One region of the Serratia marcescens subsp. marcescens ATCC 13880 genome, then DNA from elsewhere that is predicted to be linked to it. Evidence: predicted binding sites of a transcription regulator. Region 1 holds the regulator's gene; each other region holds the start of a gene.
What was found. Region 1 encodes LexA, which represses DNA repair genes until DNA is damaged. Its sites were predicted from a motif close to TNCTGTATGTACATACAGNA; they were not measured.

Region 1 (5,196 bases):
TCGGTAGCCATGCGGCGCAGCGACACGGTGTTGGAGAAGCGTACGAAGCTGTCGCGGCCGAGCCACAGCACGGCGAAGAATTTCTGCACGCCGTTCAACAGACGCAGGTGCGGCGTGCCGTGGCCTTCGCGGCCCGGCGAGCGGCCGAACATGACCGAAACAGGCAGCATTTGAATGTCGAGATCCGGGTTGCTGCGATGCAGATCCAGATAGTCGTGGAACAGCTTTACCGACTCTTCTTTCGGGGTGTAGTAGCGGAACACGCGCGGGCCGTCGTGAATGAACACGTAGCTCGGCAGCACGGTGCCGTCGATCTCCAGCGAGTTGAGCGGATCGGGCAGATCCTGCGCCAGGCACTGGGTGCGCAGCGTCAGCAAATCCGCCTTGGAATTGTAAGGTAAAACATACAAAATCGGCCGTGAGGGATCCAACCCTAGCTCGGTAACCGGATCTGAAGGGATGACCTTACTTCTTACCAACAATTTAAGTGGTAAATTCAATATTTTATAATAAATTTTACGCCAACCTGACATAACAACGTGAAGCCTCTTGTTAGCAATGCGCCGCAAGCATACCAGAAACCGGGTAGCAGATCTGTGGTGTTCGAAAACCGAGAGCCGTCAGCGCGGACTGTTCTAGACTCTTTTTATTATGACCGACCTCTGAGAAAGGCACGAAAACATGGCAAACCAAGCAACCGGACTGACCCGCATCATCAAGGCCGCCGGCTATTCCTATAAAGGGCTATCCGCCGCCTGGCAGCACGAAGCGGCTTTCCGCCAGGAACTGGTGGTCACCCTTCTGGCTATCATACTGGCTGTCTGGCTGGATGTGGGTGCGATAGCGCGCATTTTATTGATCGGATCGGTAGCGCTGGTGATGATCGTCGAGATCCTGAACAGCGCGATCGAGGCGGTGGTGGATCGCATCGGCAGCGAACATCACGAGCTGTCCGGGCGGGCCAAGGACATGGGATCGGCGGCGGTGTCGCTGGCGATCGCGCTGGCGCTGTTCGTTTGGGGCACGGTCCTATGGCAGCATTTCGGCTGACGAAAAGCGCCTACTGACTGATTTTTATTTATTCTTCGGTTCCCAATCCGCGCTTACCTGTATATACTCACAGCAAGACTGTATAAACAAACAGGGGGCGGAATGAAAGCACTAACTACCAGACAGCAAGAGGTCTACGATCTGATTCGCGAGCACATTTCGCAAACGGGCATGCCGCCAACGCGTGCCGAGATCGCGATGCGTCTGGGGTTCCGTTCGCCTAACGCCGCCGAAGAACACCTGAAGGCGCTGGCACGCAAAGGCGTGATCGAAATCGTCTCCGGTGCCTCGCGCGGTATCCGTCTGCTGATGGAAGAAGAAGAAGGGCTGCCGCTGATCGGCCGCGTCGCCGCCGGCGAGCCGCTGCTGGCGCAGCAGCACATCGAAGGGCACTACCAAGTGGATCCTTCCCTGTTTAAACCGAGCGCCGATTTCCTGCTGCGGGTGAACGGCATGTCAATGCGCGACATCGGCATTCTGGACGGCGATCTGCTGGCGGTGCACAAAACGCAAGACGTGCGCAACGGCCAGGTCGTGGTGGCGCGGATCGAAGACGAAGTGACGGTCAAGCGCTTGAAAAAGCACGGCAATGTGGTTGAACTGCTGCCGGAGAACAACGAATTCCAACCGATAGTGGTCGATCTGCGTCAGCAGAATTTCACTATCGAAGGGCTGGCGGTCGGCGTGATCCGCAACGGCGACTGGATTTAATCGCCGGCCCATCACCGCCGCTCCCTGTATCAATCGCCCCTGTTTTGGGGCGTTTTTGTTTCTGACCTCGCCCTTTGTCACTCAGTCACAGGAACATCCCATCATGCGCCTGATTTCCGCCTTCACCAGCGACACCGATAAAGCCCTGTGGCGCCTCGCCCTGCCGATGATCTTCTCCAATATTACCGTGCCGCTGCTCGGGCTGGTGGACACCGCGGTGATCGGCCACCTCGACAGCCCGATCTACCTGGGGGGCGTGGCGATCGGCGCGGTGGCGACCAGCTTCCTCTTCATGCTGCTGTTATTCCTGCGCATGAGCACCACCGGCCTCGCGGCGCAAGCGCTGGGGGCACAGAACCCGCAAGCGCTGGCGCGCGCCTTTATGCAACCGCTGCTGCTGGCGCTGTTGGGCGGCGCGGCGATCGTCCTGCTGCGTTATCCGCTGATCGAACTGGCGCTGCGGATCGTCGGTGGCGATGGCGAGGTGCTGGAACAGGCGCGGCGTTTTCTTGAGATCCGCTGGTTAAGCGCCCCGGCGGCGCTGGCCAATCTGGTGCTGCTGGGCTGGCTGCTCGGCGTGCAGTACGTGCGGGCGCCGGTGATCCTGCTGATCGTCGGCAACCTGCTGAACATCGTGCTGGATATCTGGCTGGTGATGGGCCTGGGCTGGAACGTGCGGGGGGCGGCGGCGGCAACCGCCATCGCCGAATACGCTACGCTGCTGCTCGGGCTGTGGTTGGCGTGGCGGGTGATGCGCCTGCGCGGTATTACCCTGCAGATGCTGCGCCAGGCCTGGCGTGGCGATCTGCGTCGCCTGCTGGCGCTCAACCGCGACATCATGCTGCGTTCACTGTTGCTGCAACTGTGCTTTGCGTCGTTGACCATTTTCGGCGCTCGCCTGGGAAGCGAGGTGGTGGCGGTCAATGCGGTATTGATGAATCTGCTGACGTTCACCGCCTATGCGCTCGACGGTTTTGCTTATGCGGTGGAGGCTCATTCGGGCCACGCCTACGGCGCCCGGGACGACAGCCAACTGCGCAAGGTGTGGCACGCGGCCTGCAGGCAGGCAGGGCTGGTCGCGTTGGCCTTCGGCCTGGCGTATGCCGTTACCGGCCAGCAGATCGTGGCGGCATTGACCTCTTTGCCGGAACTGCGTGCGTTGGCCGCCCATTATTTACCCTGGCAGGTCATTCTGCCGCTGGTCGGGGTATGGTGCTATTTGCTGGACGGCATGTTTATCGGCGCCACGCGCGGCGCCGAGATGCGTAACAGCATGGCGGTGGCCGCTGCGGGATACGGTCTGGCGCTGTTCAGCGTGCCGCTGCTAGGCAACCACGGGCTCTGGCTGGCGCTGGCGGTGTTTCTGGCGCTGCGCGGCCTGGCGTTGGGCTGGATTTGGCACCGTCATCAGGTGCGCGGCAGCTGGTTTGCTGCACGCTAGGTCGAACGCTTTGTTGGGTTATTTATTAATTTATCTTATGTTTTATTCATGTTTGCTTACATGTTTTCAGTCCAGATCCGTTCGCGTTAGCTCGTTGTTTGTTGGCGTTTTTTGTTTTTATTGTGTTTTTTAATGGTTTTTTATTCTGCAAATTGGCTTTTTTATTTCCATGTTTAACTAGAATGAATCATGTGGCTGGTAAATGAAGGGGAGCGTTGCTTCTTAAGGTGAAGGGAGCATCAGCCAGAAAAGTTTCTGGTTAACCCCGGCCGGCGACAGGGATCACTGATTCACCACAGGTTAACGGAGAGACTATGAATAAAGATCAAGCCGACGGTAACTGGAAGCAGCTGAAAGGCAAAGTGAAAGAGAAATGGGGCAAGCTGACCGATGACGATCTGACGGTCATCGAAGGGAAACGCGAACAGCTGGTCGGCAAAATCCAGGAGCGCTACGGTTACCAGAAAGAGGCGGCCGAAAAAGAGGTGAAAGCCTGGGAAGATCACACCAAACACCGCTGGTAATCTGCAGGGCCGCCATTGAAGGCGGCTTGCACAGCGCAGGCCGGCGTCGCTCCATCCTCTGGCGCTCCGGCCGCAGGTACAGGGAGGTACCTGATTTTGTCTTACTTCTTCTTGATAGCGATGCTGTGATCGTGTTCGGCGCAGTCATGCTTGCTGTCGCAAGCTTCAACTTCCACGCAGCCGGCGCACAGACCGTGCGCTTCCACTACGCTGTGCCGCAGCGCAAATCCGGCCTCCTGAGCCAGCTTCTGCAGCGTTTCCTCTACGCCTTCGGTGGTGCGTTCGGTCACCTGGCCGCAGCGGTCGCAGATAAACAGCGCGGACGTATGCATCGGCTGTTCGAAGTGGTGGCACAGCACGTAGCTGTTGGCGGACTCCACCCTATGGATAAACCCTTGCTCCAGCAGAAAATCCAGCGCGCGGTAGACCGTCGGCGGCTTGGCCTGCGGTTCGGCGACGCGCAGCAGATCGAGCAGGTCGTAAGCGCTGATTGCACCGGGTTGCTGAGTCATCAGACGCAGCACTTCCAGCCGTTGCGGCGTCAATCGCACATTGCGTTGCTGGCAGAGGCGTTCCGCCTGCGCCAGCAGCTTTTCCTGGGTGGTTGAGTTCATCGCAAATATCCCGGTACGTAAAAAAGCCGATTTTACCATGATTACGGCGAATCGCCGAGAGTTGCCCCCTTTTCCCCTGAGGATAGCGCAGAGAAAGGCGCGCTGAGCGCGCTAAAAGAGAGATGCATCACAACTTTTCCCCTCCGCCGGACGGCAAATCAACGTTGCCGATTTTAGCGCTGGAGAGCAGCGGGCGAGAGCGGTATAACGCGCTTCATCCGCGTGATAAGCAGGAGCCTTGTGTGATGACGGAAAGAGAGAAGCTGTTAAGCGGCCTGGAGTACAACAGCCGCGATGAAGAACTGATCGCCCTGTACCATCGAGCCAGGGCGTTGACCAAAAGCCTGGAGGCGCTGGATTCGCATCAGGCGGACGAGAAAAATCGCCTGCTCGGCGAGCTGTTCGGCAGCTGGGGTGAGGCGAGCTGGATCGAAACGCCATTCTGGTGCGACTACGGGCAGCATGTCCGCATCGGCAAAAACTGTTTTATCAACGTCAATGCGGTGTTCCTCGATTGCAACACCATCACCATCGGCGACAACACGCTGATCGGCCCCAACGTGCAAATCTACACGCCGAGTCATCCGCTGAAGGCCGGTGAACGCTTTACCGGCGATCCGGCTTTTCCTTTCCGCACCTCGGCGCAGCCGGTGTCCATCGGCAGCAACGTGTGGATCGGCGGCAACGTGGTGATCCTGCCGGGAGTGACCATCGGCGATGGCACGACTATCGGCGCGGGCAGCATCGTCACCGGCGACATTCCGGCCAATGTGTTGGCGCTGGGGCAGCCGTGCCGGGTTATCCGCGCGTTGGAATAGGGCGCTGAATACGAATCGGCGGCCAGCGGTTTATCGGC
Region 2 (5,196 bases), 1.8 Mb from region 1:
CATAAGCATCAATGAGTTGCGGTACCATAACACCTTTCCAAAGTCGGGAGATGCGAGCGTTTCCCCTCTGCACCCTGGTGGCTGACTTCGCCACGGCCCAGGCGCCATATCGTTCCGGATGAACAACGTAGGCGCAGGGGCTAGGAGTTTGATTTCTCTTCCCGCTACCTTGAGTAGCCGGAATGAAACCGTGGTTTTCAGCAGAATTCTAGCGCTAATCGGCAACGATAGCCAACGCGTTAATTCGCTATATAATTGTCTATACAGCGTTTTTAGACGCCGTCTATTCGGGTAAACCATGATAAACATCGCTTGCGTGGACGAATTGACCAGAATCACGCAAATGACACTCTTTATCGCGTTTTTATGCCGGATCCGCTACCTTATGCGGGCAGTTCAGCCCCTTTGTAAGGAAATTTATGCGTAATCGTACCCTGGCCGATCTCGACCGCGTGGTGGCGTTGGGCGGCGGACACGGCCTGGGCCGTGTGATGTCGGCCCTGTCGTCCTTAGGCTCCCGCCTGACCGGCATCGTCACCACCACCGACAACGGCGGTTCCACCGGCCGCATCCGCCGTTCGGAAGGCGGCATTGCCTGGGGCGATACCCGCAACTGTCTCAACCAGCTGATCACCGAACCGAGCGTCGCCTCGGCGATGTTCGAATACCGTTTCAGCGGCAACGGTGAGCTGGCCGGCCATAACCTGGGCAACCTGATGCTGAAAGCGCTGGATCACCTGAGCGTGCGCCCGCTGGAAGCGATCAATCTGGTGCGCAGCTTGCTGAAGGTGGATGCGGCGCTGATCCCGATGTCGGAGCAGCCGGTGGATTTGATGGCGCACGATCACGAAGGCAATCACGTTTACGGTGAAGTGAATGTCGATCAACTGGCCCACATGCCGCAGGAGCTGATGCTGTCGCCCCCGGTCAACGCCACGCGCGAAGCGCTGGACGCCATCGCGCAAGCCGACGTGATCCTGATCGGGCCGGGCAGCTTTCTCACCAGCCTGATGCCGCTGCTGCTGCTGGACGATCTCACCCAGGCGCTGCGCCGCAGCAGCGCCAGCATGATCTATATCGGCAACCTCGGCCGCGAGCTGAGCGTGGCCGCCGCGGCGCTGTCGTTAAAGGATAAGCTGACGCTGATGGAAGAGAAGATCGGCCGCCGGATGATCGATGCGCTGATCGTCGGCCCGGCGGTGGACGCCAGTGAAGTGCAGGATCGGGTGGTGATTCAACAGCCGCTGGAAGCGAGCGACATCCCCTACCGCCACGATCGCCAACTGCTGCGCCAGGCGCTGGATCACGCGCTGGTGGAGCTGGCCGCCCGCCGCTGACCGAATTTAACCGTCTCGCCCGCGCAGCCAGGGATTATCGCTGGCCGGGGCGGGATGGCTGACCATATCGATATACAGATCTTCCACCTCTTTGCGCGCCCAGGGCGTGCGACGCAAAAACTTCAGGCTGGACTTGATGCTCGGATCGCTGCGGAAGCAGTTGATGCGAATGCGCGCGCCCAGTTCGGACCAACCGTAGTGATCCACCAGTTTATTCAGCAGTTGCTCCAGCGTCACGCCGTGCAGCGGGTCTTTAGACTGGTGTTGGCTCATGTTCGGTACTCTTCGTGGTCAAATCGGGCCGCACACCATAACAGCTTTGGCGCGGCCGACAAGGAATTTTGACGCCCACGGCGCGGGCGCCGTCCAACGGTCAGGAAATCGCGATGAACTGCTCGCGCAGCTGGTGGATCTCGTCGCGCAGCGCAGCCGCCTGCTCGAACTCCAGGTTTTGCGCGTGGGTGTACATCTGCGCTTCCAGATCGCGGATTTTCTGATCCAGCGCTTTCGGCGTGAGGTTCTGGAGCTGAGCGCCGCCGTCCACTGCCTTGCTCCTGCCTTTACCCTTGGCGCGGTTGACCGGCTGACCGATCTGCAGAATGTCGCCGATCTTCTTGTTCAGCCCCTGCGGCACGATGCCGTTGGCTTCGTTATAGGCCTGCTGCTTGGCGCGGCGCCGCTCGGTTTCACCGATCGCCTTGGCCATCGAATCGGTGATGCGATCGCCATACAGGATCGCCTTACCGTTCAGGTTACGCGCCGCGCGGCCGATGGTCTGGATCAGCGAACGTTCGGAACGCAGGAAGCCTTCCTTGTCGGCGTCCAGAATCGCCACCAGCGACACCTCAGGCATGTCGAGCCCCTCACGCAACAGGTTGATGCCCACCAGCACGTCGAACTCGCCCAGACGCAGGTCACGAATGATTTCGACCCGTTCCACGGTATCGATATCCGAGTGCAGGTAGCGCACGCGCTCGCCATGCTCTTCCAGATATTCGGTCAGGTCTTCCGCCATGCGTTTGGTCAGGGTGGTCACCAGCACGCGCTCGTTGATCGCCGCGCGCTTGCGGATCTCGGAGAGCAGATCGTCCACCTGGGTGGCGACCGGCCGCACTTCCACGATCGGATCCAGCAACCCGGTCGGCCGCACCACCTGATCGATCAGATCGCCGCCGGATTTCTCCAGCTCATATTTGCCCGGCGTGGCGGAAACATAGATGGTCTGCGGCGCCAACGCCTCGAACTCCTCGAAGCGCAAGGGGCGGTTGTCCAGCGCCGACGGCAGACGAAAGCCGTACTCCACCAGCGTTTCCTTGCGCGCGCGGTCGCCCTTGAACATCGCGCCAATCTGCGGAATGGTCACGTGGGATTCGTCGACCACCAGCAGGCCGTCCGCCGGCAGGTAGTCGAACAGCGTCGGCGGCGGCTCGCCCTCGGCGCGCCCGGAAAGGTAGCGCGAGTAGTTTTCGATGCCCGAGCAGTAGCCCAGCTCGTTCATCATCTCCAGATCGAACTGGGTGCGCTGCGTCAGGCGCTGCTCTTCCAGCAGCTTGTTGTTGGCCAGCAGCACCTTGCGGCGGTCCGCCAGATCGACCTTGATCTCTTCCATCGCCTGCATGATCCGCTCGCGCGGCGTCACGTAGTGCGATTTCGGGTAGATGGTAAAACGCGGCACCACCTGTTCAATCTGGCCGGTCAGCGGATCGAACAGCGACAACCGCTCCACTTCTTCGTCGAACAGCTCGACGCGCAACGCCAGCTCGTCCGATTCCGCCGGGAAGATATCGATCACCTCGCCGCGCACGCGGAAAGTGGCGCGCTGGAAAGCCTGATCGTTGCGGGAATACTGCAGCTCCGCCAGGCGGCGCAAAATGGAGCGCTGATCGATGATCATCCCCTGGGTCAGATGCAGCATCATCTTCAGGTAAAGATCCGGATCGCCCAGGCCGTAGATCGCCGACACCGACGCCACCACCACCACGTCGCGCCGCTCCAACAGCGCCTTGGTGGCGGAAAGACGCATCTGCTCGATGTGCTCGTTCACCGAAGCGTCTTTTTCAATGAAGGTGTCGGAGCTGGGCACGTAGGCTTCCGGCTGGTAGTAGTCGTAGTAGGAGACGAAGTACTCCACCGCATTCTCTGGGAAAAACGCTTTCATCTCGCCGTACAGCTGCGCCGCCAGCGTCTTGTTCGGCGCCAGCACCATGGTCGGCCGATTCAGATCGGCTATCACGTTGGCGATGGTGAACGTCTTGCCCGAACCGGTGACCCCCAGCAGCGTCTGGTGCGCCAGGCCGTCTTCCAGCCCCTCTTCCAGCTTGCGGATGGCTTCCGGCTGATCGCCGGCCGGTTTGAACTCGGAATGCAGTTTGAAAAGTTTACTCATTGCTCGGCTACCCTGTGGAGATGCGCGCGCTCAGGCGGCCAGCCGGCTCTGCGCCGGACATGGCCCCTAATTATGGAAAGTGTCGGCGATTTGCGCCAGTGCCCATGATACTGGATATAAAACCAGCTTCAAGCGGATTCGTCGCCGCGCCCGGCACTGCGGCAATGCCGTTGCACCGTGACGTTACAGCGGGGTGACATTTTTATTGTCAATAACAGATTTATCCCCAGAACTTGCCGCGAATTAACTTATTGATAGCACCGCGTCGAAAAATCATACATAGAGACCTGATCAATACCCCTGCGTCTTGATTTTAATTAATCTATTGATATATAAGATATTTAATAAAAAGACGAGAATGCGGGCAAAGCGAACAGAACCCGCGTCCGCTCTCGCTTTACAGCGTTTTTCTAAATCTAATACACAAGGTTATCCACAGGAATAGTGGATAACTCTCACCGCCCCGCCCGGGGCGGGAGTTACAGAAAGAAAGCTTTTCGCCCTTTACACTCGCCAAAATGGCTTTTTTAGTTATTTTTTCATAAAAATATCGCTTTGTTTATGCCGATTAATACTAAAAATCCCCATTGCCAAAATCGCATCGGCCCCTTTCTCGCGGATCGCGCTTGACGGCGGCGCAATGCCTTGCACCATGCCCTCACCGAAGAGCACCACAAGAGTGCAAAAAACGTCCGGGTTAACTTCCCCGCGTATTTTCAGGCTGTCACGGCAGCGCACGTCAGGCCTGACCAGCGGTTAACAAGGCGATAACAATCCCCGTTTTCACCCGGCGGTAAAACTGGCCTGAGAGTTGCTTTATCTTCCTGCGTATAAATGCGGTGCGGCAGCGTGATGCGCTGCCAGCCGCAGCGTGTACCCCTCGCGGTGCTATCGCCTGTAAAAGCGCAAGAACGACACCAAGTCGTCACAAGCGTCGTTTTTAACGACATATTGACTGTCATTCCGTCCACCGCAGACCTTGCTCTGGCTCATTGGACGGACGGCATCTTGTTCCAGACATTGCCACACTCGGGAAATTCGCCGCGCATGCGGCCTTTGCTGTCCCCCGCCAACGAGTGAAACGAGCGTCTATGAGGAGAATGCCAAATGCTGAGCCTGAGATCGGTCAATCAATTCTACGGTCAAAACCACACCCTGTGGGACATCAACCTGGAGCTGCCGCGCGGCCAGTGCACCGTGCTGCTCGGGCGCAACGGCGTGGGCAAGACCACGCTGGTCAACTGCATCATGGGGCATTTGCCGGTGGTGAGCGGCAGCATGACCTGGCAGCCGGCGGATCAGCCGCCGCAAAACCTGCTGCTGCAACCGATGGAGCGCCGCGCGGCACTGGGCATCAGCCACGTCCCGCAAGGGCGGCAACTCTTCTCGCAGCTGAGCGTGGAAGAGAATCTGCAGGTGGCGCAGATGGCCGTGCGCGGCGCCCCTCGCCGCATTCCGCCGCTGATCTACAGC
Region 3 (5,196 bases), 530 kb from region 1:
CATGTTCCGGGCTGAGGCCGGCGTTCAGCATCACCTGGATACGCTCGCCGCTTTTCAGCTGCGCCGGTTGCTCGACGTCGTCTTCCGCCAGCTTGCTCAACTCCAGCTCTTCGCTGATCAGCCGTTGATATTCCTGCACCAGCACCGGTTCAGGATCGACCAACAGTTCACCGCGATACCCATCAACGATCAGCAACCGCTGGCTGAGCAGAGAAGGCTGGATGTCGGCGCCCATCACCGTCGGCACCCCCATCGCCCGCACCAAAATCGCCGCATGCGAGTTGGCGGCGCCGTCGCGCACCACCACGCCGACCAGGCGATCCTGCGGCACTTCGGCCAGCAATGTCGCGGTCAGCTCATCCGCCACCAGCACAAAACGCGCCGGCCACTGGGTGGCGCCCTGGGTGGTGTCATCGAGGTGGAACAGCAGGCGCTGGCCCAGCGCGCGCAGATCGCTGCCGCGCTCGCGCATGTAGGTGTCCTGCAGTTTGGCGAACTGTTCGGCAAAGGCTTCTATCACCTGTTTCACCGCCCACTCCGCCACCGAGCCGTTGTCGATTTCGGCGAACAGTTCGCGCTTGAGGCGGGCGTCGTTTAACAGGTGAGAATAAAGATCGAAGATCGCCGCGCTCTCTTTTTGCGAGCTGGCGGCAAAACGCTTGCTGAAGCGGCGAAACTCCGCGCCGGCCTCTTCCAGCGCCAGCGTCAGGCGCTCGCGCTCGCTGGCGGTGTCCAGCGTCGACGCGCGGTAAACCTGATCGAGCGAAGGCTGGCTACTGTCCTGCCACCCTTCAGCCACCGCCACGCCGGGCGAGGCCGCCAGCGCGCGCACGCGCGTTTGGCGATACTGGCCGAAAATGGCGTTGAGCTGCGACTGTGACAAGATCCCGGCCATCTGCGTGGCCAGGGTGACCATGAAAGACTCTTCGCTTTCATCGAACTGGCGCAGCTCGCGCTGCTGCACCACCAGCACCCCCAGCAGTTGGCGCCGATGAATGATCGGCACCCCGAGGAAGGATCGGAAACGATCCTCTTTCACCTGCGGAACGTATTTGAAACTGGGGTGGCTTTGGGCATCGGCCAGGTTGATAGGCTCGGCTCGGCGGCCGACCAACCCGACGACGCCCTCGTCAAACGCCAATGCGATAGTGCGCCCACGCGGCTTTTTCAGCCCGCGCGTGGCCATCAGGTAGTAGCAGCGGCGATCGTTGTCCGCCAGGTAGATGGAACACACTTCGGTGTCCATCGCCAGACAGGTTTCATTGACCAGCAGATCCAGCGCATCCGTCAGACTGGCCGCCGCGGCCACCTTCTCTACAATTTCTCGCAAGCGCGTGAGCATAGTCGGCTTAACTTAACCTCTCTTTCGGCGATAAGCGGGAGCCTGCCGCGGCGCCGCCTGCTCTTGCATCGGCATCACGGTCACGGCGAATTCTTTCATCACCCGGCGGTAGACGTCGCGTTTGAACGACACCACCTGGCGCACCGGATACCAGAAGCTCACCCAGCGCCAACCGTCGAACTCCGGCGTGCTGCTGCGCTGCATATTGATATCAGCGTCATTGCACAGTAGCTGCAACAAAAACCATTTTTGCTTTTGGCCGATACAAACCGGCTTTGTGTCCCAACGCACCAAACGTTTCGGCAATTTATAGCGCAACCAGTTGCGGGTCGAAGCCAGGATGCGCACATCCTTTTTACTCAGCCCCACTTCTTCGAACAGCTCACGGTACATCGCCTGCTCCGCAGTTTCGCCAGGGTTAATCCCACCTTGGGGAAACTGCCAGGAGTGCTGACCGTAACGGCGGGCCCATAAGACCTGCCCCTGACGATTACAGATTACGATACCAACATTCGGGCGGTAGCCATCATCATCGATCACCGGACTACCTCGATAAGCTTAAATTCGCATAGATGTCCTGATTGTTTCACACAAGCTACAGGCGGTAAACCACTGCTTTACGGCGCTGCGGGCCGGATAACATTGGGATAACTCACAGATATTGGCAAAGTTATAAACATACCCCAGCCTTTCAGACCGGTTTTATTCACTTTTTCTGTGGATAGGTGTGTGCAGAACTCGAGGGATAAGCCGGTAAAACTCTCGTCCCCTAAAATCCGCCCTCATACCTAAAAACAAATATTAAGACTAAAAACATATAGTTAAGTAATATCTCGCAGTGATACACAGGACAAAAATGTGATCTATGCACGGTAAGGATCTTACCCTGGCGAAAGATCCACCAACGCCGTTTTTATCCACAGATTATCCGGGCAAGTTACGCACAAAACGGACAAGTTCGTAAAAACCCGCCTGAGTCAAGGCTGTAAATTGAACCAGTGATCGGTAAAAATTTGGGTTATCCCATAAATCTGTGGATAAATAGGTGTAAGATCCTGTTTATTGTCGGTGGCTTCAGGTGAACAAGCCCCGCGAGTGCATTGTCGCCCGCGTAAAGAAAGAAAAAAAGTCATGTAAAATCATGCTACTATTATTCTTTTCCCCAGGCGATAGCGGTTATCGCTCGCCGTGTATAATTGCAGTACGTTTTTCAACCAAATTCGACAGGCTTGATTTATGGCATTTTTATCCCCTTTGCCGCCCCCGCCGGAAAATGAACGGCAGCTGTTCGAGCGCGCTCAGGCGCTGGCCGGCTTCAGCTTTGGCGAACTGGCCGCCCGTGCGCAATTGCCGATCCCCAAGGATCTGAAACGCGATAAAGGCTGGGTGGGCATGCTGCTGGAGCTGTACCTCGGCGCCATGGCCGGCAGCAAACCGGAACAGGATTTTCCCGAGTTGGGCATTGAGCTGAAAACCATTCCTGTCGACGCCGCCGGCAAACCGCTGGAAACCACTTTCGTCTGCGTCGCCCCGCTCACCGGCAACAGCGGCGTCACCTGGGCCAGCAGCCACGTTCGCCACAAGCTGGCACGCGTGTTGTGGATACCGGTAGAAGGCGAACGGCAAATCCCGCTGGCCCAGCGCCGCGTCGGTTCGCCGCTGCTGTGGAGCCCGAGCCTTGCAGAAGAAGAGAGGTTGCGCCGCGATTGGGAAGAACTGATGGATCTGATCGTGCTCGGTCACGTAGAACGCATCACCGCACGCCACGGCGAAGTGCTGCAACTGCGCCCCAAAGCGGCCAACAACAAGGCGCTCACCGAAGCCATCGGCGAACAGGGGCAACCTATCATGACGCTGCCGCGCGGTTTCTATCTGAAAAAGGGCTTTACCGGCGCGCTGCTGGCAAGACATTTCTCAATCTAAGCGATTTCGTTTAACTCTGGTTTAGCTAACCCTGTCAGCGCCGCGATAAACGCGTATAATTCACGCTTTGCATTTATTAAGGTGTGTCGGGCAATGTTCGAATGGATTATGGATCCCAATGCCTGGTTAGCGTTAGGTACGCTAACCATTCTTGAGATCGTACTGGGTATTGATAACATCATTTTTCTGTCGCTGGTGGTAGCCAAGCTGCCCAAAGCGCAACAGAACAAAGCTCGCCGGCTCGGGCTGGCCGCCGCCATGCTGATGCGCCTGGCGCTGCTGGCCTCCATCGCCTGGGTGATCCGCTTGACGCACCCGCTGTTCACCGTGCTGGATCACGCCATTTCCGCCCGCGATTTAATCCTGCTGCTGGGGGGATTGTTCCTGATCTGGAAAGCCAGCAAAGAGATCCACGAAACCATCGAAGGTTCGGAAGAAGAGCACCACACCAAGGTGCACAGCTTCTTCGGCGCGATAGTGCAAATCATGCTGTTGGATATCATCTTCAGTCTGGATTCGGTGATTACCGCCGTGGGCCTTTCCGACCATCTGTTCATCATGATGGCGGCGGTGGTGATCGCCGTCGGCGTGATGATGTTCGCCGCCCGGCCGATCGGCGAGTTCGTCAACCGCCATCCGTCGGTAAAAATGCTGGCGCTGGCGTTCCTGATCCTGGTGGGCTTCACGCTGATGCTGGAAAGCTTCCAAGTGCACGTGCCGAAAGGCTACATCTATTTCGCCATGTTCTTCTCCATGTCGGTAGAAGCGCTCAATCTGATGCGCAGCAAAAAAAATCACGCGCCGGAATAACGCGATATGGAAGCCGCCACCGGCGGCTTCCGCCGTTTCATTGCCCCCTCATTTCACTTTTTCTTATCAGATAAAGACTTATCTGAGACGCCCCCGGCCAAGAGTTTGCTAATCTTGAAAGAACATTGTTTTCTGCATAATCGAGGATCCGCAGGATGAAAAAGTGGGTAATGGCAGTGTCTGCGCTGGTTATGGCCGCCGGTTTGGCGGGATGTTCCAGCGACTACGTCATGGCGACTAAAGACGGCAACATGATCCTGACGCAAGGCAAACCGGAGATCGACACAGACACCGGACTCATCAGTTATAAAGACGAGAAAGGCAACCACCGCCAGATCAACGGCGATCAGGTTTCCCAGGTTATCGAACGCTAATCACCGCTCGCTGGCTATCGCCCGTTCAAGCGCGGTAGCCCTCATTCGCCTGCGCACTGAATCCGCTTCCCCCATCTTCACCGCTTGGTTATAGTCAGGAAAGGCGACATCGCCGCCCGACGGACTTTGCGCCGTCTTCTGAATTGGGCTCCTGTTTCACCGGGCCGCGCGGCCCGTCAGCGCTAACAAGAAAGGAAGGCCGTTAATGCAATACCACCGTATTCCCCACAGTTCTTTAGAAGTGAGCGTGCTGGGACTGGGCACCATGACCTTTGGCGAACAGAACAGCGAAGCCGACGCCCATGCGCAACTGGACTATGCATTGGCCGCAGGCGTGAACCTGATAGACACCGCCGAACTGTACCCGGTGCCGCCCCGCCCGGAAACCCAGGGCCTGACCGAGAGCTATATCGGCAGTTGGATCAAGGCGCGCGGCAATCGCGAAAAAATCGTCCTGGCCAGCAAAGTTTCGGGGCCGGTGCGCGGCACCGACAGCAGCATCCGCCCGCAGCAGGCGCTCGATCGCAAGAACATCCGCGCCGCGCTGGACGCCAGCCTCAAACGGCTGAACACCGATTATCTCGATCTTTATCAATTGCACTGGCCGCAGCGCGCCACCAACTGCTTTGGCAAACTCAACTATCAATACACCGACGACAAAGCCACGGTCACGCTGTTGGAAACGCTGGAGGCGCTGACCGAGCAGGTGCGCGCCGGCAAGATCCGCTATATCGGGGTTTCCAATGA
Region 4 (5,196 bases), 2.4 Mb from region 1:
CTGCTGCAAGGCAGCGGCAGCTTCGCGGTAGAGGGCGTGCTGGGCACGGTCATCGGCCCGCAGGACAAGCTGCTGATCGTCAACAACGGCGCCTACGGGGCGCGGATGATCGAAATGGCGCGGCTGATGGATATCGACCACCACGCTTTCGACTGCGGTGAGGTGAATGAACCGGATGTGACGGCGATGGAGGCGGTGCTGAAAAGCGATGCGCGCATCAGCCATATCGCCATGGTGCACTGTGAAACCACCACCGGCATGCTCAACCCGCTGCAGAAGGTTGCCGGTCTGGCGGCGCGCAACGGCAAGACCTTTATCGTCGACGCCATGAGCAGCTTCGGCGGCATTCCGTTGGATGTGGACGCGCTGGGCATCGATTTTCTGATCAGCTCCGCCAACAAATGCATTCAAGGCGTGCCGGGCTTCGCTTTTGTCATCGCCCGCCGCAGCGAGCTGGAGAAATGCGCCGGCCGTTCACGCTCGCTGTCGCTGGATCTGTATGCCCAGTGGCGTTGTATGGAGGATCAGGCCGGCAAATGGCGCTTTACGTCGCCGACCCACACCGTGCTGGCCTTCGCGCAGGCGCTGAAAGAGCTGGAACAAGAGGGCGGCATTGCCGCGCGCCACCACCGCTATCAGACTAATCAGCGTCGGCTGGTGGCGGGCATGCGCGAGCTGGGCTTTGAAACCCTGCTGGACGATGCGCTGCATTCGCCGATCATCACCGCGTTCTATTCGCCGAAGGCCGACACTTACCGCTTCGCCGAGTTTTATCAGCGCCTGAAGCAGCAAGGTTTCGTGATTTATCCCGGCAAAGTGTCGCAGAGCGACTGCTTCCGCATCGGCAACATCGGGGAAATTTATCCGCAGGATATCGAACGTTTGCTGGCGGCCGTCGGGCAGGCGATGTACTGGAATCAATAAGGATTGACCATGAAACAGATCAACGCAGTGATCCTCGACTGGGCCGGCACCACGGTGGACTTTGGCTCCTTTGCGCCGACGCAGATTTTCGTCGAGGCGTTCAAACACACCTTCGATATCGATATTAGCCTGGCGGAAGCGCGCATTCCGATGGGCCTCGGCAAATGGCAGCACATCGAGGCGCTAGGCAAACTGCCGGCGGTCGACGCGCGTTGGCGACAGAAGCTGGGCCGCTCGATGAGCCATCAAGACATCGACGCGCTTTATCAGGCGTTTATGCCGCTGCAAATCGCCAAAGTGATCGACTTCGCCGATCCCATTGAGGGCGTGCCGCAGGTGATTGCCGGGCTGCGCGAACAGGGCATTAAAATCGGCTCCTGCTCCGGTTATCCGCGCGCGGTGATGGAGGTGCTGGCGCCGGCCGCCGCGCAGCGCGGTTACGCGCCGGATTACTGGGTCGCCACTGACGATCTCGCGGCCGGCGGGCGGCCGGGGCCGTGGATGGCGTTGCAGAACGTCATCGTGCTGGGCATCGATGCGGTGGCGCACTGCGTGAAGGTGGATGACGCGGTGCCGGGCATTGCCGAAGGGCTGAACGCCGGGATGTGGAGCGTCGGGCTGGCGCTGTCCGGCAACGAGTTCGGCGCTACCTGGTCGGAGTACCGTCAAATGGCGGCGGGGGAAATAGCGCAGCGTCGCACGGCGGCCGCCGATAAGCTGTACGCGGCGGGCGCGCATTATGTGATAGACACGCTGGCGCAATTACCGGATGTGATCGCCGATATCAACCGGCGGCTGGCGAACGGCGAGCGGCCGTAACGACCGAAAGCGGGGCATAAAAAAACCGGGGATAATCCCCGGTTTTTTTGTTCTGAGACGGCGTTAGCGGTGAGCCAGTTCGACTTCGTCTTCGCTGTCCATCACGGCTTTGTCGGTTTGCTTCATCAGCTGGCTGGTGATGGTACCTGCCGCCATGGAGCCGTTGACATTCAGCGCGGTGCGGCCCATGTCGATCAACGGTTCGACCGAGATCAGCAGCGCGACCAGCGTCACCGGCAGGCCCATCGCCGGCAGCACGATCAGCGCGGCGAAGGTGGCGCCGCCGCCCACGCCCGCCACACCGGCGGAGCTGATGGTGACGATGCCGACCAGGGTGGCGATCCACACCGGATCCAGCGGGTTGATGCCGACGGTCGGCGCAACCATCACCGCCAGCATCGCCGGGTAGAGGCCCGCACAGCCGTTCTGGCCAATGGTGGCGCCGAACGACGCCGAGAAGCTGGCGGTGGATTCCGGCACGCCCAGACGACGGGTCTGCGCTTCCACGTTCAATGGAATGCTGGCGGCGCTGGAGCGGCTGGTGAAGGCGAAGGTGATCACCGGCCACACCTTGCGGAAGAACTTCATCGGGTTCACGCCGGTGAAGGCCAGCAGGATGGCATGTACCACGAACATGATGGCCAGGCCGATGTAGGAGGCCACCACGAAGCTGCCGAGCTTGACGATGTCGTGAATGTTGGAACCGGCGACCACTTTGGTCATCAGCGCCAGCACGCCATACGGCGTCAGCTTCATGACCAGACGCACCAGCTTCATCACCCAGGCCTGCAGGGTGTCGATAGCCACCAACACGCGCTCGCCTTTCGGCTTGTCGTCTTTCAGCAGCTGCAGCGACGCCACGCCGAGGAAGGTGGCGAAAATCACCACGCTAATGATCGACGTCGGGCTGGCGCCGGTCAGATCGGCGAACGGGTTTTTCGGGATGAACGACAGCACCATCTGCGGCACGGTCAGGTCGGCCAGTTTGCCCACGTAGTTGGTCTGGATCGCCGTCAGGCGCGCGCTTTCCTGCGCGCCCTGCACCAAGCCTTCGGCGGTCAGGCCGAACAGGTTGGTGACCAGCACGCCCACCAGCGCGGAGATCAGCGTGGTGAACAGCAGCGTGCCGATAGTCAGTACGCTGATTTTGCCCAGAGAAGAGGCGTTATGCAGCTTGGCCACCGCGCTCAGGATCGAGGCGAACACCAGCGGCATGACGATCATTTGCAGCAGTTGCACATAGCCGTTGCCGACGATGTTGAACCAGCTGATGGATTCTTTCAGTACCGGGTTGTCGGAGCCGTACACCAGCTGCAGGCCCAGACCGAACACCACGCCGACCACCAGGCCGACCAGCACTTTTTTCGCCAGGCTCCATTGCTTGTGGCGGGTTTGCGCCAGCAGCAAAAGGAGCGCGACAAACACCAGCACGTTAATCACGAGCGGAAGATTCATCCCCAATGTCTCCAATAATCTTTCTTATAAAAACGACAACGCATCACGTATGTCGCGATGTAAATATCGTAACAGTTTGCCGAGTGGCCCACTTATATCCAAATGGAATTTGATATAGCTTTTTGTGTGTTTTTGTTCGTTTTATATACTTCAAGGTGATGGGTTGAGCGTTTTTTTGTGATCAGAGTCTGATATTTCTGATTTGCTCGACATAGGATTGCACCGGCAGGGTGAAATCACCTTGCCAGCAGATGGCAAACGCCACCAGGCACAGACACAGCACCCGCTCCAGCTGGTTGCCTTTTTGCGAGTTGAGCAGCGGCAGGCGAAAACGCCAGCGGCATGGCCACAGCAGCGGCACGCCGGCGGGGGTGAGCATATCGGCCAGCAGATGGCTGAAGTAACCGATGATCATGGCGTGCAGCGCGTCGGCAGGGATCGGCCAGCTGCGCGGCACGTCCAGCTGGAACAGCGCCATGCCGCCGGCGATCGCCAGCAGGCTGTGGGTGAAACCGCGGTGGCCGAAGGCGCGGGCGATGGGCAAGGCGATCCAGCGCAGGCGCTGGCCCAGCACCGACTTGGGGTGATCGATGTCCGGCAGCAGCGAGGTCAGCAGCGCGGCGGGTATGATGTGCCACCAGTCGCCGGTAGCCAGCTCTGGCGTCACTTCCGCCTTCTTGGCGAAGATCGCGCAAGCGACAGAGAATATAAGGTGTCCTTCCGCGGTCATGCTGTTGCGATTCCGGCTGGTAAACTGTTAATTTATCCAGTATATGGGAAAATTCCCAGTAGTGGAAGCAGTTACCCTGTAACCAATTGTTTATTTTTCCCTGTTTTACAACGGCTTGTTACGGCAATGCGTAACAAATCATCGATTTTGACGGGCGAGAACAAAAAGCGGGCAATGGGTGATGCATTAAGATGAGAAAAAAGGACGGTGGCTTGGCGTGTGGCGGGAGGAAGCGGCGGCCCTGAACAGCGCTGCGTGGCAGTGACAACGCTCCGCGGACCGTCGCTTTCCTGCCGCCCAGCATAATAATAACAACATGCTAATTCAATAATAATGAAACGCTGTTTTGTTTATTTTGCGGTACGGATCCCTTTTATAACGCAGAGCGGCAAAAGCAGGGCGCCGGCGGCCGGCGCCGCTGGTCAGGCAAAGTGAGCGGCAGTGAGCTGTTCCAGGGTCTCCAGCTTGTGGTCTGCCAGCGCCCAGCGCGGATCGTGACGGTATTCGGCCGCCGGGATGACGATGGAACGCATGCGCGCGGCCTTGGTGGCGATCATGCCGTTAAAGGAGTCTTCCAGCGTGATGCAGCGCAGCGGATCGCTGCCCAGGCGTTCGGCGGCGATCAGGTAGACCTCCGGGTGCGGCTTGCTGTATGGCAGGTATTCGGCGGAAACCAGCTGATCGAAGTAACCTTCAAGATCGAACATCTTCAGCACCTGCCGTTGCATGTGCAGCGGCGAGGCGGAGGCGAGGCCGATGTTCAGCCCCTGACTGCGGCACAGCTCCAGCGCCTGCTGGACGCCCGGCAGCAGCGGGCGCGTCTCGTGCACCAGCTCGATGGCGCGCTCGATAATCCGCGCCGACACCTCATCGAGCGAAACCCCTTGCCACGGCATCGCCTGGTACCACATCTTCACCACCAGATCGATGCGCAGCCCCAGCGTGTCCGGCAGCTTGTGACGATCGGACAGATCCAAACCCAGCGCACCGAAGATATCCAGCTCGGCCTGCAGCCACAGCGGTTCCGAGTCGATCAACAAGCCGTCCATATCAAAAATTGCGGTTTCAATGCGTTGCGAATAAGCCATTAGCGGTTAACTCCTGTCGGCGCGGGTGGGTGAATGTGCCGACACTCTATCATCGCCGGCGGCGAGACTAAAATCTTTGCCTGCGCGTGTGGCTTTTGCCAAAGCGAAGGATAGTCCACATTTCGCGCAGCTTTAGCCACCAACGTTGGTGCTGGCGCTCGGTAACCTGTTGCAACATGC

Region 2: the regulator LexA is predicted to act here: its motif matches at 3,832-3,851, upstream of uvrB (excinuclease ABC subunit UvrB).
Region 3: the regulator LexA is predicted to act here: its motif matches at 2,527-2,546, upstream of mutH (DNA mismatch repair endonuclease MutH).
Region 4: the regulator LexA is predicted to act here: its motif matches at 3,951-3,970, upstream of J0F90_RS10640 (metal-dependent hydrolase).

What each region holds. Positions count from the first base shown of each region.
Region 1 covers NZ_CP071238.1:4,627,369-4,632,564, reverse strand. The annotation lists gene plsB (glycerol-3-phosphate 1-O-acyltransferase PlsB) at 1-533, opposite strand, end outside; gene J0F90_RS22165 (diacylglycerol kinase) at 682-1,050, shown strand; gene lexA (transcriptional repressor LexA) at 1,153-1,761, shown strand; gene dinF (MATE family efflux transporter DinF) at 1,865-3,202, shown strand; gene J0F90_RS22150 (CsbD family protein) at 3,517-3,726, shown strand; gene zur (zinc uptake transcriptional repressor Zur) at 3,828-4,340, opposite strand; gene J0F90_RS22140 (sugar O-acetyltransferase) at 4,586-5,158, shown strand; gene J0F90_RS22135 (RNA polymerase sigma factor) at 5,189-5,196, opposite strand, start outside.
Region 2 covers NZ_CP071238.1:1,336,450-1,341,645, reverse strand. The annotation lists gene moaA (GTP 3',8-cyclase MoaA) at 1-28, opposite strand, end outside; molybdenum cofactor riboswitch at 15-159, opposite strand; gene J0F90_RS06310 (gluconeogenesis factor YvcK family protein) at 420-1,337, shown strand; gene J0F90_RS06305 (VF530 family protein) at 1,344-1,610, opposite strand; gene uvrB (excinuclease ABC subunit UvrB) at 1,711-3,723, opposite strand; gene J0F90_RS06295 (hypothetical protein) at 4,255-4,461, opposite strand; gene J0F90_RS06290 (ATP-binding cassette domain-containing protein) at 4,831-5,196, shown strand, end outside.
Region 3 covers NZ_CP071238.1:4,094,067-4,099,262, forward strand. The annotation lists gene ptsP (phosphoenolpyruvate--protein phosphotransferase) at 1-1,342, opposite strand, end outside; gene rppH (RNA pyrophosphohydrolase) at 1,355-1,882, opposite strand; gene mutH (DNA mismatch repair endonuclease MutH) at 2,579-3,265, shown strand; gene J0F90_RS19585 (TerC family protein) at 3,359-4,075, shown strand; gene J0F90_RS19590 (YgdI/YgdR family lipoprotein) at 4,231-4,449, shown strand; gene J0F90_RS19595 (NADP(H)-dependent aldo-keto reductase) at 4,655-5,196, shown strand, end outside.
Region 4 covers NZ_CP071238.1:2,208,818-2,214,013, forward strand. The annotation lists gene phnW (2-aminoethylphosphonate--pyruvate transaminase) at 1-924, shown strand, start outside; gene phnX (phosphonoacetaldehyde hydrolase) at 934-1,743, shown strand; gene J0F90_RS10635 (L-cystine transporter) at 1,807-3,198, opposite strand; gene J0F90_RS10640 (metal-dependent hydrolase) at 3,380-3,928, opposite strand; gene hxpB (hexitol phosphatase HxpB) at 4,351-5,016, opposite strand; gene J0F90_RS10650 (HdeD family acid-resistance protein) at 5,084-5,196, opposite strand, start outside.